DNA from 2 places in the Blautia sp. SF-50 genome. Region 2 is predicted to be linked to the other one. Evidence: riboswitches for the same ligand, from Rfam matches in the RefSeq annotation. Region 2 holds a riboswitch; the other holds the start of a gene.

What was found. A riboswitch is a leader RNA that binds a small molecule or an ion and turns the genes downstream of it on or off. The one in region 2 is predicted to bind cobalamin.
Region 1: linked by a shared signal. The riboswitch ahead of BLP57_RS06260 (sirohydrochlorin cobaltochelatase) and the one ahead of BLP57_RS10630 (ABC transporter permease) in region 2 are both predicted to bind cobalamin.

Annotation. Positions count from the first base shown of each region.
Region 1 is NZ_FMUW01000007.1:69,217-75,016, forward strand. Features, by position in the region: gene BLP57_RS06260 (sirohydrochlorin cobaltochelatase) at 1-1,207, opposite strand, end outside; cobalamin riboswitch at 1,370-1,544, opposite strand; gene BLP57_RS06265 (NAD(P)/FAD-dependent oxidoreductase) at 1,864-3,243, opposite strand; gene BLP57_RS06270 (DNA internalization-related competence protein ComEC/Rec2) at 3,333-5,612, opposite strand; gene BLP57_RS06275 (GerMN domain-containing protein) at 5,657-5,800, opposite strand, start outside.
Region 2 is NZ_FMUW01000015.1:42,275-48,074, reverse strand. Features, by position in the region: gene BLP57_RS10650 (nickel ABC transporter substrate-binding protein) at 1-777, opposite strand, end outside; gene BLP57_RS10645 (oligopeptide/dipeptide ABC transporter ATP-binding protein) at 807-1,745, opposite strand; gene BLP57_RS10640 (ABC transporter ATP-binding protein) at 1,755-2,546, opposite strand; gene nikC (nickel transporter permease) at 2,527-3,390, opposite strand; gene BLP57_RS10630 (ABC transporter permease) at 3,406-4,335, opposite strand; cobalamin riboswitch at 4,472-4,645, opposite strand; gene BLP57_RS10625 (MATE family efflux transporter) at 4,793-5,800, opposite strand, start outside.

The sequences.
Region 1 (5,800 bases), on a different contig from region 2:
CGATGGCTGCCTTTGTATGCTCTACATAAAGCTTCTCAACTGCTTCGATTCTTCCAAGACCCTCGATCTGGCAGTCAACCTTATCGAAGTTTCCGGATGCTACAAACTGGCTCTTCCAGGAATCCTCCTCATCACCGGCCATATCGTTATTTGCATGGTCTCCGGCAACAACCATCAGCGGACGAAGAACAACGTTCTTGTATCCTGCTTCTTTTACCTTCTCGATAACCTTGTCGCAGGCTGTATCTTCCGGCTTACCCTCTACAGTACCGATGAATGCGTTCTTCAATCCAAGGTTTTCCATCTGTGTCTGCATCTGATCGTATGTAACGTTAGCTGTATGAGATGTTCCATGTCCCATGAATACGAATGCTGTGCCAGCCTCAGCTGCTGCATCCATGCTGTCAAATCCGGCCTCTTTGCAAGCCGTATCTGTGATTGCCTGAGCAACGGCTTTCTTGTCATCATTGATCACAGTTGCATCGTCTCCAACCTCACCGAGCATTGGCTCTGCGATAGCTACAGACTCGAATTTATCTTTATAGCCATTGATCGCTTCTGTCATCTCATCGTACTCAGCACCATGCATCAGATGGGTAGGCTGTACAACCAGATTCTTAACACCATTCTCTACTGCACGGTCAAGAGCCTGCTGCATGTTATCGATCACTTCATCATCTCTTGCCTCTACATGGTTGATGATGATCTGTGCTGTAAATGCTCTTCTTACAGACCAGTCCGGATAAGCTTCTGCAAGAGCATCCTCGATTCCCTTGACATCCTCTGCACGGCTGTCATTGAAGGAAGTACCAAAGCTTACAACAAGAAGTTCATTCTCACCGATCTCATCCTGGTTACGCGGATCGTCCTTGGAAGCATCTCCTGTGTCACGTCCGAAATAATCCGGATCTGCATTCTCACCCTCTACCAGTTCTTTCTGAGCATCTGTCAGAGCATCCCATGCTTCTTTGGCTGCCTTGCAGTCCTCATCTGTTGTGTCGTTTCTTTCCTGTACATAGATCTTGTCGATCAGAGCTGCTACATTATCTGCTGCTTCCTGATCTGCATCAGAAGCCTCTGTGGTATCAGCTGCCTCAGCGTTCTCTTCTGTAGCAGAATCCTCTGCTGCCATTGCTGTTGTAGCCGCACCCATAGAGCATGTCATGGAAACTGCGAGCATCAGAGCTAACATTGTTTTTCTTTTCATTTCTCATTGTCCTCTTTTCATGTATTTCCAGAATACTGATATGTACAAAAAAGCAGCAGCTCTCTGCGGCCGCCTGCTCACACATGATTCTCTGCGCAATACAAATACATAAAAAGAAGTTCTGTATTGTTATGGAGAATACCGATTCGTAAACCGCGAATCCCTGAATCTCACAATAAGGCAGTTCTCCTGACTTGGTTCCACGCTGCTTTCCCTTCCCGGTCTCCCAGTGGTTATAAAAGCAGCTCCCCTTTCACAGTGACGGTATCGTTCCGGATTCTCACCGGATTCTCTTTTGCACATCCGACTGGATGCAACCTTATCATTATAACATTTGCACATATTTTCTTTTACCTGGTTATCTAACTTTTACCACAAACTCATAAATTTGTCAAGATTGATGTCAGACGATTCACGATTTTCTGTGATCTTCACTCACAAAAAATACCTCGCGAATTATTACCAGTGAACAGTAACCGGTTTTCTCCCTGTATCTGTCAGTTATTATCAGAATACTTTCTCCAATATTCATGCATATCCTGCATAAAAAACAGCCCCTTTCTGTCATCACCCTGATATCAGAAATGGACTGTCTTACACTGGATATTCGCAATCCGCTTTGCTACTTGCTCATAACAGATAAACTGCTCTGCAGTTTATCTGTTAAAATACTCCTGCTCCAGGTATCTGGCTACGTAGACTCCGCTGGCAGATGCATGGGACAGAGAATGGGTCACGCCGCTACAGTCTCCGATAACAAAGAGACCCTTGTGGCAGGTTTCCAGATTTTCGTCGATCTCGACCTCCATGTTGTAGAATTTAACCTCAACGCCATAAAGCAAAGTATCATCATCTGCGGTTCCCGGTGCGATCTTATCCAGAGCATAGATCATCTCGATGATGCCATCTAGGATACGTTTCGGCATAACAAGGCTTAAATCTCCCGGTGTCGCAGAAAGTGTAGGTGTTACGAAACTTTCCTCAATACGGGCTTTTGTGCTTCGTCTTCCGCGGATCAGATCTCCAAACCGCTGTACCATAACACCACCGCCAAGCATATTGGAAAGTCTTGCAATGCTCTCACCGTATCCGTTGCTGTCATGGAACGGCTCTGAGAAATGCTTGGATACCAGAAGGGCAAAGTTTGTATTGTTGGTATGCTTTGCCGGATCTTCGTAGCTGTGACCGTTTACTGTGATGATACCGTTGGTATTTTCATTCACGACAACACCTCGCGGGTTCATGCAGAAGGTACGGACCATATCCTCAAACTTCTCAGTTCTGTAAACGATCTTGCTCTCATAAAGCTCATCTGTCAGACGGCTGAAAACCTCTGCCGGAAGCTCCACACGGACTCCGATGTCCACACGGTTGGAAAGAGTCGGGATCTTAAGCTCTGTACATACCGTCTCCATCCATTTACTTCCGCTTCGTCCTGCGGAGATGATACAGTAAGTTCCCTCGTAACGCTCATCTCCTACAAAAACTGCATAACCGTCTTCAGTTTTTTCTACTTTGTCAACAGATGCGTCAAAATAGAAGTCCACATGGTCTTTCATTTTTTCATAGAGGTTCTGAAGCACCACATAGTTGATATCTGTTCCCAGATGACGGACTGATGCATCCAAAAGATGCAGGCCGTTCTGAAGGCAGAGCTTACGGATCTCGCTGTTTGTGGTAGAATAAAGCCTGGTTCCTTCACCGCCATGCATCAGGTTCAGTTTATCTACATATTCCATCAGCTCTGTGGCTGTATCCTTGCCGATATGCTGGTACAGAGTTCCGCCAAACTGATTGGTGATATTATATTTTCCGTCGGAGAAAGCGCCTGCACCGCCAAATCCCTTCATGATCGCACAGGTTTTGCAGTGGATACAGGATTTTACTTTCTTTCCGTCGATGGGACATTTTCTTTTTTCCAGAGGATGACCAGCTTCAAAAACCGCGATCTTTTTCTCCGGATCATTATTCATCAGTTCATAGGCCGCAAAGATTCCACCGGGACCTGCTCCTACGATCAGTACATCATATTTCATAAATAAAAACTCCTTATCTTGTATTGCACATTTTCAGTATTTTGTTTTTGCACAAACCCTGTCTATTTTACAACAAACATGTTCAAAAGTCACCGTTTTTTTCGGAACCTTCCGATCTTAAGCTTTTTTCCATCTGTTTCCACGGTAATAGCACCGTTTTTCATGGTGTATTCCACCTGACTTCCGGCCGCTTTAAGCCGCTCTACGGTTTCCGGTGACGGATGTCCGTAGGTGTTGGTGGAAGAACAGGAAATGATCGCCACTTCCGGCTTTATTTTCTCAAGAAATGCTTCTGTGGTAGAATAACGGGAACCGTGATGTCCCACCTTCAGACAGTCAACATCCTCAAGCCCCCCGGCTGCCAGAAGCTTTTTCTCCGTATCTGCACCGATATCTCCGGTAAAAAGCATTTGAAAATCTCCAAAAGACAACTCCATCACCATAGCTTCCTCATTCACATCTTTTCCTGTGGCATTTTTCTCCGGCCACAGAACAGAAAAAGATACTTTGCCGCAAGGCAATTCATCCCCTTTTCCTGCTGTCACGACCTTAACTCCGGCTGTTTTTGCTGCCTCTGCAAGCTCCCGCCATGCATCTGGTCTTTCCGCCCAGGCAGGCAGGATCAGATATCCGGCCCGGATGGTTGTAAGACCTTTTCCCATATATTCCAGAAGCTCCTTCACACCGTTGATATGATCCTGATCTGTATGGGAAATAAAAATCCCATCCAGCCAGGAAATCCCCTGGCTTTTCAATGCCGGCAAAAGGCAGTATCTTCCAAGATCCGACTGGCTGCTGCTTCCTCCGTCGATCAGAAAATGATGATCCTCCGGGGTCTCCACAAGAATACCGTCCCCCTGTCCTACATCCAGGCAGATCACCTTCAGACTTCCTGCTGGATGATATCCCAGTATCAGGATTCCGACTGCCAGAAAAATACCGGCTGTTATCCGGATAGCATATAGCTTCCGGCAACCTACTTCCGCCCGCTCCTCTGATAACTCCGTTTCCTCACTGACTGCTTTTTTCTTCCGGAGCTGTTCTTTTATATACTGTCCCATAAACAGGACTATGATCAAAAAGCCATAATATACCACAATCTGCCATATTTCCGGCTCCCCTCCGATCCAAGTACTCCATCCTGATCTTCCTACCAGACTGCAGAGATATTCATAAAAAAGCAGCAGTACCCTTGCCGGCAGGATTACCAGTTTTGCCGCAGGAATACTGAGAATTCCCAGCAGCAGCGCCGCCATTCCTCCAGTCAGCACTACCCCCACACTTGGAAGCACCAACAGATTCAGGATAAATCCGGCAATAGAGACTTCTCCGAAAAACTTCAGCATCACCGGCAGAGTCACAAGCTGAAGAGCTATAGGACTTACCAGTGCCTTTGTCCATTTTTTCTCCGCTCCTGCAAGGGCACAGATCTTTTCCGCAGCGAGCCCCATTCCCAGAACACAGCCAAAGGACAGAAGAAATCCACTGTCCAGGAGATAGGCCGGAGATTCCACAAGGATCATCATGGCAGTTACGGAAAGAGCACTCATCATATCATAGATCCGTCCGGTGATCCTGGCTCCCATAGCGATCAAAAACATAGTTACTGCACGCATGGTGGAAACACTCCCTCCGGTCATGATCCCATACTGCAGCATCACTCCCAGAGAAAAAATCCCGGCAGGCCAGATTCCCAGTCCCATCTTCTTTAGAAGGTTGTAAAGCCCCATTCCCAGAATACTGATATGAAGTCCGCTGATGGCAAGGATATGTATGATCCCGGCCAGCTGATAGCGCATCTGTGTTTCCGGATCCAGTTCCTGTTTGTCTCCAAGCGTCATGGCACAAAAAACAGGTGCATCTTTTCCTGCTGCTTCCTTCAGGATCTGTCTGCAGCTTTCTTTTATCTCCAAAAGGAGCTGCCTGTAGCCGGAATACACTGCTGTTTTCTTTTGGAGCACAGCGTTCTTCATAAAATAATAAATATGACGACAGGCGTAAAAGTGTTGGCTGTCAAAGCCCCCCGGATTCGCAGGACCTTCCACTCTTTTCAGCGTTCCCTTGACCAGGATCCGCATTCCCGGTTTCAGATCTTCTTCTTTTTTGAGAAATATTCTTACATTTTCAATTGGAAATTTTTTTGACTGATGGATAAGATATGTTTTTTTCAGATAAACAGACTGGGAAAATTCTGTGTTTTCATACTGTTCCACCTCCCCGCAGATCATGGAACCAGGGTGCGCTTCGATCTGCTCCTGCACATTTAACGGAAGGGGATTCCCCCTGATCAGAGGAATCCCCATAAGCTCCAGTGCGCCAAGACTCAGCACCATAAGAAAACACAACAGACACATCGGCCTTTTCGCCATAAATGTTCTCCCGTTTTCTGATATTTTGAAATGTTTTATTTTTTCTATTCTTTTTTAGCCTTTGTGTGTGCCAGCAGGCTGTCGTTCCATTCATAGAACTTATAAAGCTGCATATTCTGGCCAAAGGTCACTTCCTTGTTTCCTTCGATGGAAATCTCAACTTTGTCCACATCCGTTGCCGCGATCAG
Region 2 (5,800 bases):
TGTCGATAAATTTTTATCTGCCTGGATAATACTGAAGCTTTCGGATGGAATATCCTGAAGATTCAGATCTGCCTCTCCACTCTGAAGTGCCATCACTCTGGCATCACCGTCTACCACCTGTTTCAGAACTACTTTATCAATATTTGGTTTCTCACCGTAATAATTAGGATTTGGTACCAGGACAACCTCCTGACCGCTTTCATAACTGTCGATCATCCACATTCCGGTACCCACTTCCTGACAAAATTCTCCATCTTCATCCAGTGCACTTTCACAGGTAAAACGGAACGGTCTTGGATAGCTGAATTCGATCAGCAGAGTATAACATGGTTCTGCGAACTTAAATTCTACAGTATAATCATCTACCTTTGTAACATTTTCCAGTTTGGCTGAAAAGTTACCGATCACATCCTGTTCCACCCATCTGTTATAATTCCACATCACATTGTCTGCATTAAACTCTGTGCCGTCCGAGAATTTCACATCTTTTCTTAAATGGAACGTATAGGTTGTGCCATCTTCGCTGATATCCCAGGATTCTGCCAATGCCGGTTTGATTTCTCCATTTTCTCCGTAACGTACCAGAGGATCATAGATCATTTCATAAAGACGAAAGTCCGGACCACTTTTTATAGGGTCACAAAGTTCAGGAGTCAGATCAATGGATGTCATTGCCGTAACTACTTTTTCCTCTTTTGCCTGTACATTGACACCTGTCAGTAAAGTTGCCGCCACCATGCTCAATGCTATCAATTTTGCTACACGTCTTTTCTTCATTTCTTCCTCTCCTTTGTTTGTTTTATATTTTACAGCATATGACATGCCGCAAAATGTCCTGTTTCAATTTCTGTCAATTCCGGTATATGCTCTCTGCATATATTTGTACATCTTCTGCACCGGTTCTGATATGGGCAGCCCTGTTCCGGAATGGTATCTGAAAATATTTTCTTTTCCTGCGATCCGATTCTTCGCATTTTCGGTTCTTTTACCGGAATAGAATCAAACAGATCTTTTGTATAAGGATGTACGGCAGTCTCCTTTAAGCTGTCCGTATGATCAATAAACTCGACCACGCGTCCCTGATACATAATAGCCACCTCTTTGCAGAGATATGGAACGTTGGACAGATCGTGAGTGATCAGTAAATAGGTCATCTCATATTTTTCCTGCAGCTCATTTAACAGATGCAGGATCTGCTTTCGTATGGAATAATCCAGACTGGATACCGGTTCATCACAGATCACAAGTTCCGGTCTTAATACCAATGCTCTCGCAATATTAGCTCTCTGACACTGACCTCCTGAAATCTGTCCAACATAACGGTTGCGGATATCCGGATCAAGCCCCGTCTGGATCAAAGCCTCCTTTACTCGCTCTTCATACTCACCCTCTTGCAGTTTTTCATGTAATTTCAAAATTTCCAGAATATTTTCTCCAATGGTATAACCGGGATCAAATACCCCGCTGCTGCTTTGAAAGACCATCTGAAGATTCTTGCGATATGGACGAAACTGCTTTTCAGACAAATCCTGCATTTCCTGTCCCTGAAACCAGAATTTTCCATCTGTAGGTTTCTCCAGGCCGGCGATCAGCTTTCCGAATGTAGTTTTACCACTTCCACTTTCACCGATCAGGGCCATGGATGATCCTGCATGGATTTCCAGACTTACATCATCCACTGCCTTCACAATTTTTTTCTTGCCATAATATTTTTTTAAATGTTCTGTCTTTAGTAACGTACTCATACTTTTCCCCTATAAAACTGCATCCAACAGTTTTTTTGTATATGAATGCTGCGGATGATAAAAGATCTCTTCAACCGTTCCGTTTTCCACTATTTCGCCGTCTTTCATGATCGAAACATCATCTGCGATCTCTGCCACCACACCCAGATCATGCGTAATAAATAACACGCCCAGATTTTCTTTCCTGGATAGCTGATAGATTTCTTCCAGGATCTGCTTCTGTACGGTTACATCCAAGGCTGTCGTCGGCTCATCTGCGATCAGATAATCCGGTTTCATGGACATGGCAATGGCGATCATAACACGTTGGCACATACCACCAGACAATTCGTAAGGTTTTTTCTTCATCAGTTCTTCCGGATCACGCAGATTCATCATCCGCAGACTTTCCAACGCTACTTCCCTTGCCTGTTTTTTGCTCATTTTGCGATGTTTTCTCAGTCCTTCCAGAAGCAGTTGTTCAACTGTAAAAAGCGGATCAAGAGCAGCAGTCGGATCCTGAAAGATCATTCCGATCCTGTCTCCGTATAACTGTCGTTTTTCTTTTCCTGATAACTTCAGAAGACTCTTTTCGTTCAGTGTCACATCTCCGGATATCACCTTTCCATTTCCTGCAAGCAGATTCATGATCGTCAGAGAGGTAACTGACTTGCCGCTTCCACTTTCTCCCACCAGAGCATGGATCCTTCCGCGTTTTACTTCCAGGCTGACATCTTTTACTGCATGAACCATTCCGTGAGATGTCTGAAACTCCACATGTAGTCTTTTTACCTTTAGAACATCATTTTTGGGCTGTTCCATTCTGTATTCCCTCCCCCAGATAATTAAATGCCAGAACAATGATCATGATCAGTATGCCCGGATAAAACATCAGTCTTGGATAAGTCTGGATATAACTTCTACTGTCACTGAGCATGATCCCCCATTCCGGTGTCGGTGCCTGCACACCAAGTCCGATAAAGGAAAAACCGGCAATTGACAGAATGATCGAACCGATTTCCATTGTTGCCAGTGCGATCACAGATGGCAGGATATTTCTCAATACATGCCTAAATATGATCCTTGCGTGGCCGCAGCCGCCGGCTTTTAGTGCGGTCATATAATTTTTATTTTTTTCCTGAAGTGTCAATGCTCGGGCAAGCCTTGCATATTCTGCCCAGGATACGACCGATAAGGACAGAATCAGATGAGCGCCGCTGGCTCCTACGGTTCCTGCAATGGCAAGTGCCACAATAAAGACCGGCATAGCCATAAATACATCAATGATCCTCATAATTATGGAATCGATTTTTCCACCTACATATCCGGCAAACAGTCCGATTGGCACCCCGACACATACGGTGATCAGAAGCACCGTAAAGCTGTAGCTCAGTGAATATCGGCTGCCCCAGAGAAGTCTTGATAAAATACATCGTCCCAGCTGATCAGTACCTAAAGGATATGCCGCCGACGGATTCTTTAATTTTATCGAAACATCCACAAGCAGCGGATCATGCGGCGCCAGTACAGGTGCAAAAATAGCTGCCAATGCAAAAATTATGACCACCATCAATCCTATTTTTGTTTTCGGTGACCGGAATACCTGTTTCCAGTACAGATTCTGGATCATGCTTTTTTCTGTTTTCTGCTTTCTTCTGCTTCCCATTCTATGATCTCTCCTTTACTTTAACTGGATTCGCCGGTCAATCGCAGAATAGGCGATATCCACAAGAAAATTTAATACTACAATGCCAACAGCCAGAATAAAGATAAAACATTGCAGCACCGGAGTGTCTTTTGAGATCACGGATTTCAATGCCAGATTTCCGATTCCCTGAATTGAAAAAATACTTTCTATCACAGCTGAGCCACAGAAAAAACCGATCACAATTGATACCAGACGTGTCAGCACAGGAATCAGGATATTTTTCAGACCATGACGCAAAATTACATTTACAGATGACAATCCCTTAGCTCTGCTGGCACGTATGTAATCCTGCTTCAGCACCTGTATCATATTGGTACGGATCAATCTCGTCATAATTCCAAAGAAACTGATATCCATGGCAAATGCCGCAAGAATCGGGATGCCTCCGGCATCTCCTCCGATCACGGAAATCACTTTTAGCTTTACTCCAAATATATAGAGCAGCATCAGACCGATCCAGAAAGACGGCATAGATACACTGAGGGACGACAAAATGCGAATGACTTTATCCAGAACTCTGTTTTCATAAATTGCCGACAAAATTCCAAGAGGGACTGATACGATCATCAACAATAAAAACGAAGTAACTGCCAGTTTAAATGTCTGTGGAAAATATCTTTTTAATTCCTCAAAAGCCGGTTTTCTGGTAGAATATGATTTTCCAAAATCGCCATGAAGTGCCTGATCCAGCCATTTCCCGTATTGTACCAGCACCGGCTGATCCAGTCCTTCCTCATGCCGTACTTCTTCTACCTGCTCCGGTGACGGATGCTCATATTTTTTCTCCGCCAGCACTCTGGCAGCATCACCTGCCGATATAAAACTCAGCATAAAAATAATAAATGTAACCGCCAGCACTACCGGAATCATAAATATAAAACGCTTTGCAATTACTTTTCCCATCTTCATCTCTCCTCATTTTTCATCTGTTTATTCGGTTAAAATAAAAAAAGCTGATATGATCCAGCATCATATCAGCACAAAAAACAAACCTCTACCTCAGGCAGAGCTTATTCCTTCTGTATCCCATCCGAATCAGAATTCTTCTGTCAAAAAGGCAAGTCTCCTGACTCCAGTTCTTCCTACTTACCATCTTCCCGGATCTCTCCAGTGATATTTTGGTTTTCGTCCCTGTCACAGTAGCGGTGGCTGTTCTGGCATTTCACCAGATTCCTTATTAAGTACTTTGTACACCCTTCTGACTATTCAATTTTCATAGTTGCAATGAATAAATATTATAATATCATACTTTTCTTTTTATATAAATAGTTTTTTGTCAAATATAAAATATCTGAACATTTCATAGTGAAACCCGGATATTTTCTGCCTGTATTATTATAAATCTCTTAAGTAAATAACATTATGTATGAACGGTGACTTCTTTATATTTCCGTATAATGATCATATAACTTACGAATAATAAAACAGCTGCGCTGCTCCATGCACAGATCTCTGCATAGTATATTCCATCTTCACCGATCAGTTTTGGCAGCAGCAGCGCAACACTGACACGCATTATAAATTCTGCAATGCCGCTGGCAAGCGGAATCAAAGTATTACCCAGGCCCTGGATAGCGGAACGATACACATACAGCAGATACAGCACCCACAAAAAGACAGCCATAATAAACAAATACTTATATGCTATATCCAATACCTGTCGGGTCTGATCCGGTTCACCGGATACAAACAGGGACAGTACATTACGTCCAAACAGTACCATCATGCCGGAAATGAAAGCCGAAGTGAGCACTGCCATATAAGTGCCGCTGCGCACGCCTTTTCGAATCCTCTGGTATTTTTTTGCACCAAGATTCTGGCCCACATAGGTTGTAATAGCATATCCATATGAAATGGCAGCCATCTCCAAAACCCCATACAGCTTGTTCGATGCCGTAAATCCCGCCACAAACAGAAAACCAAATCCATTGATCACATACTGTACCACAAGTCCTCCCACGGAGATGATCACATTCTGTATCGCAAGAGGAACCGCCAGTTCCAAAAGCCGCAGGCTCATAGAGGGCTGCCTGTAAAAGTCCTTCTTTTCCAGGCGGATATCCGGGATTTTACGTAATACGATCAAACAGTACAAGGCTGAAAATCCCTGTGCGATAACGGTTGCCACTGCTGCTCCGGCAATACCCCAGCCAAAAACCGCCACAAATAACAGATCCAGTCCCACATTGATCACTGCTGCCACTGTCATTGCGATCAACGGAGATCTGCTGTTTCCAAGTGCCCGAAGGATCGCTGCAAATATATTATAAGCAGCTATGATCGGGATTCCCGCAAAGATCAGCCGCAAATATAGCATTGTCAGATTAATGACATTATCCGGTGTCTGTAAAAATAAAAGAACATGATA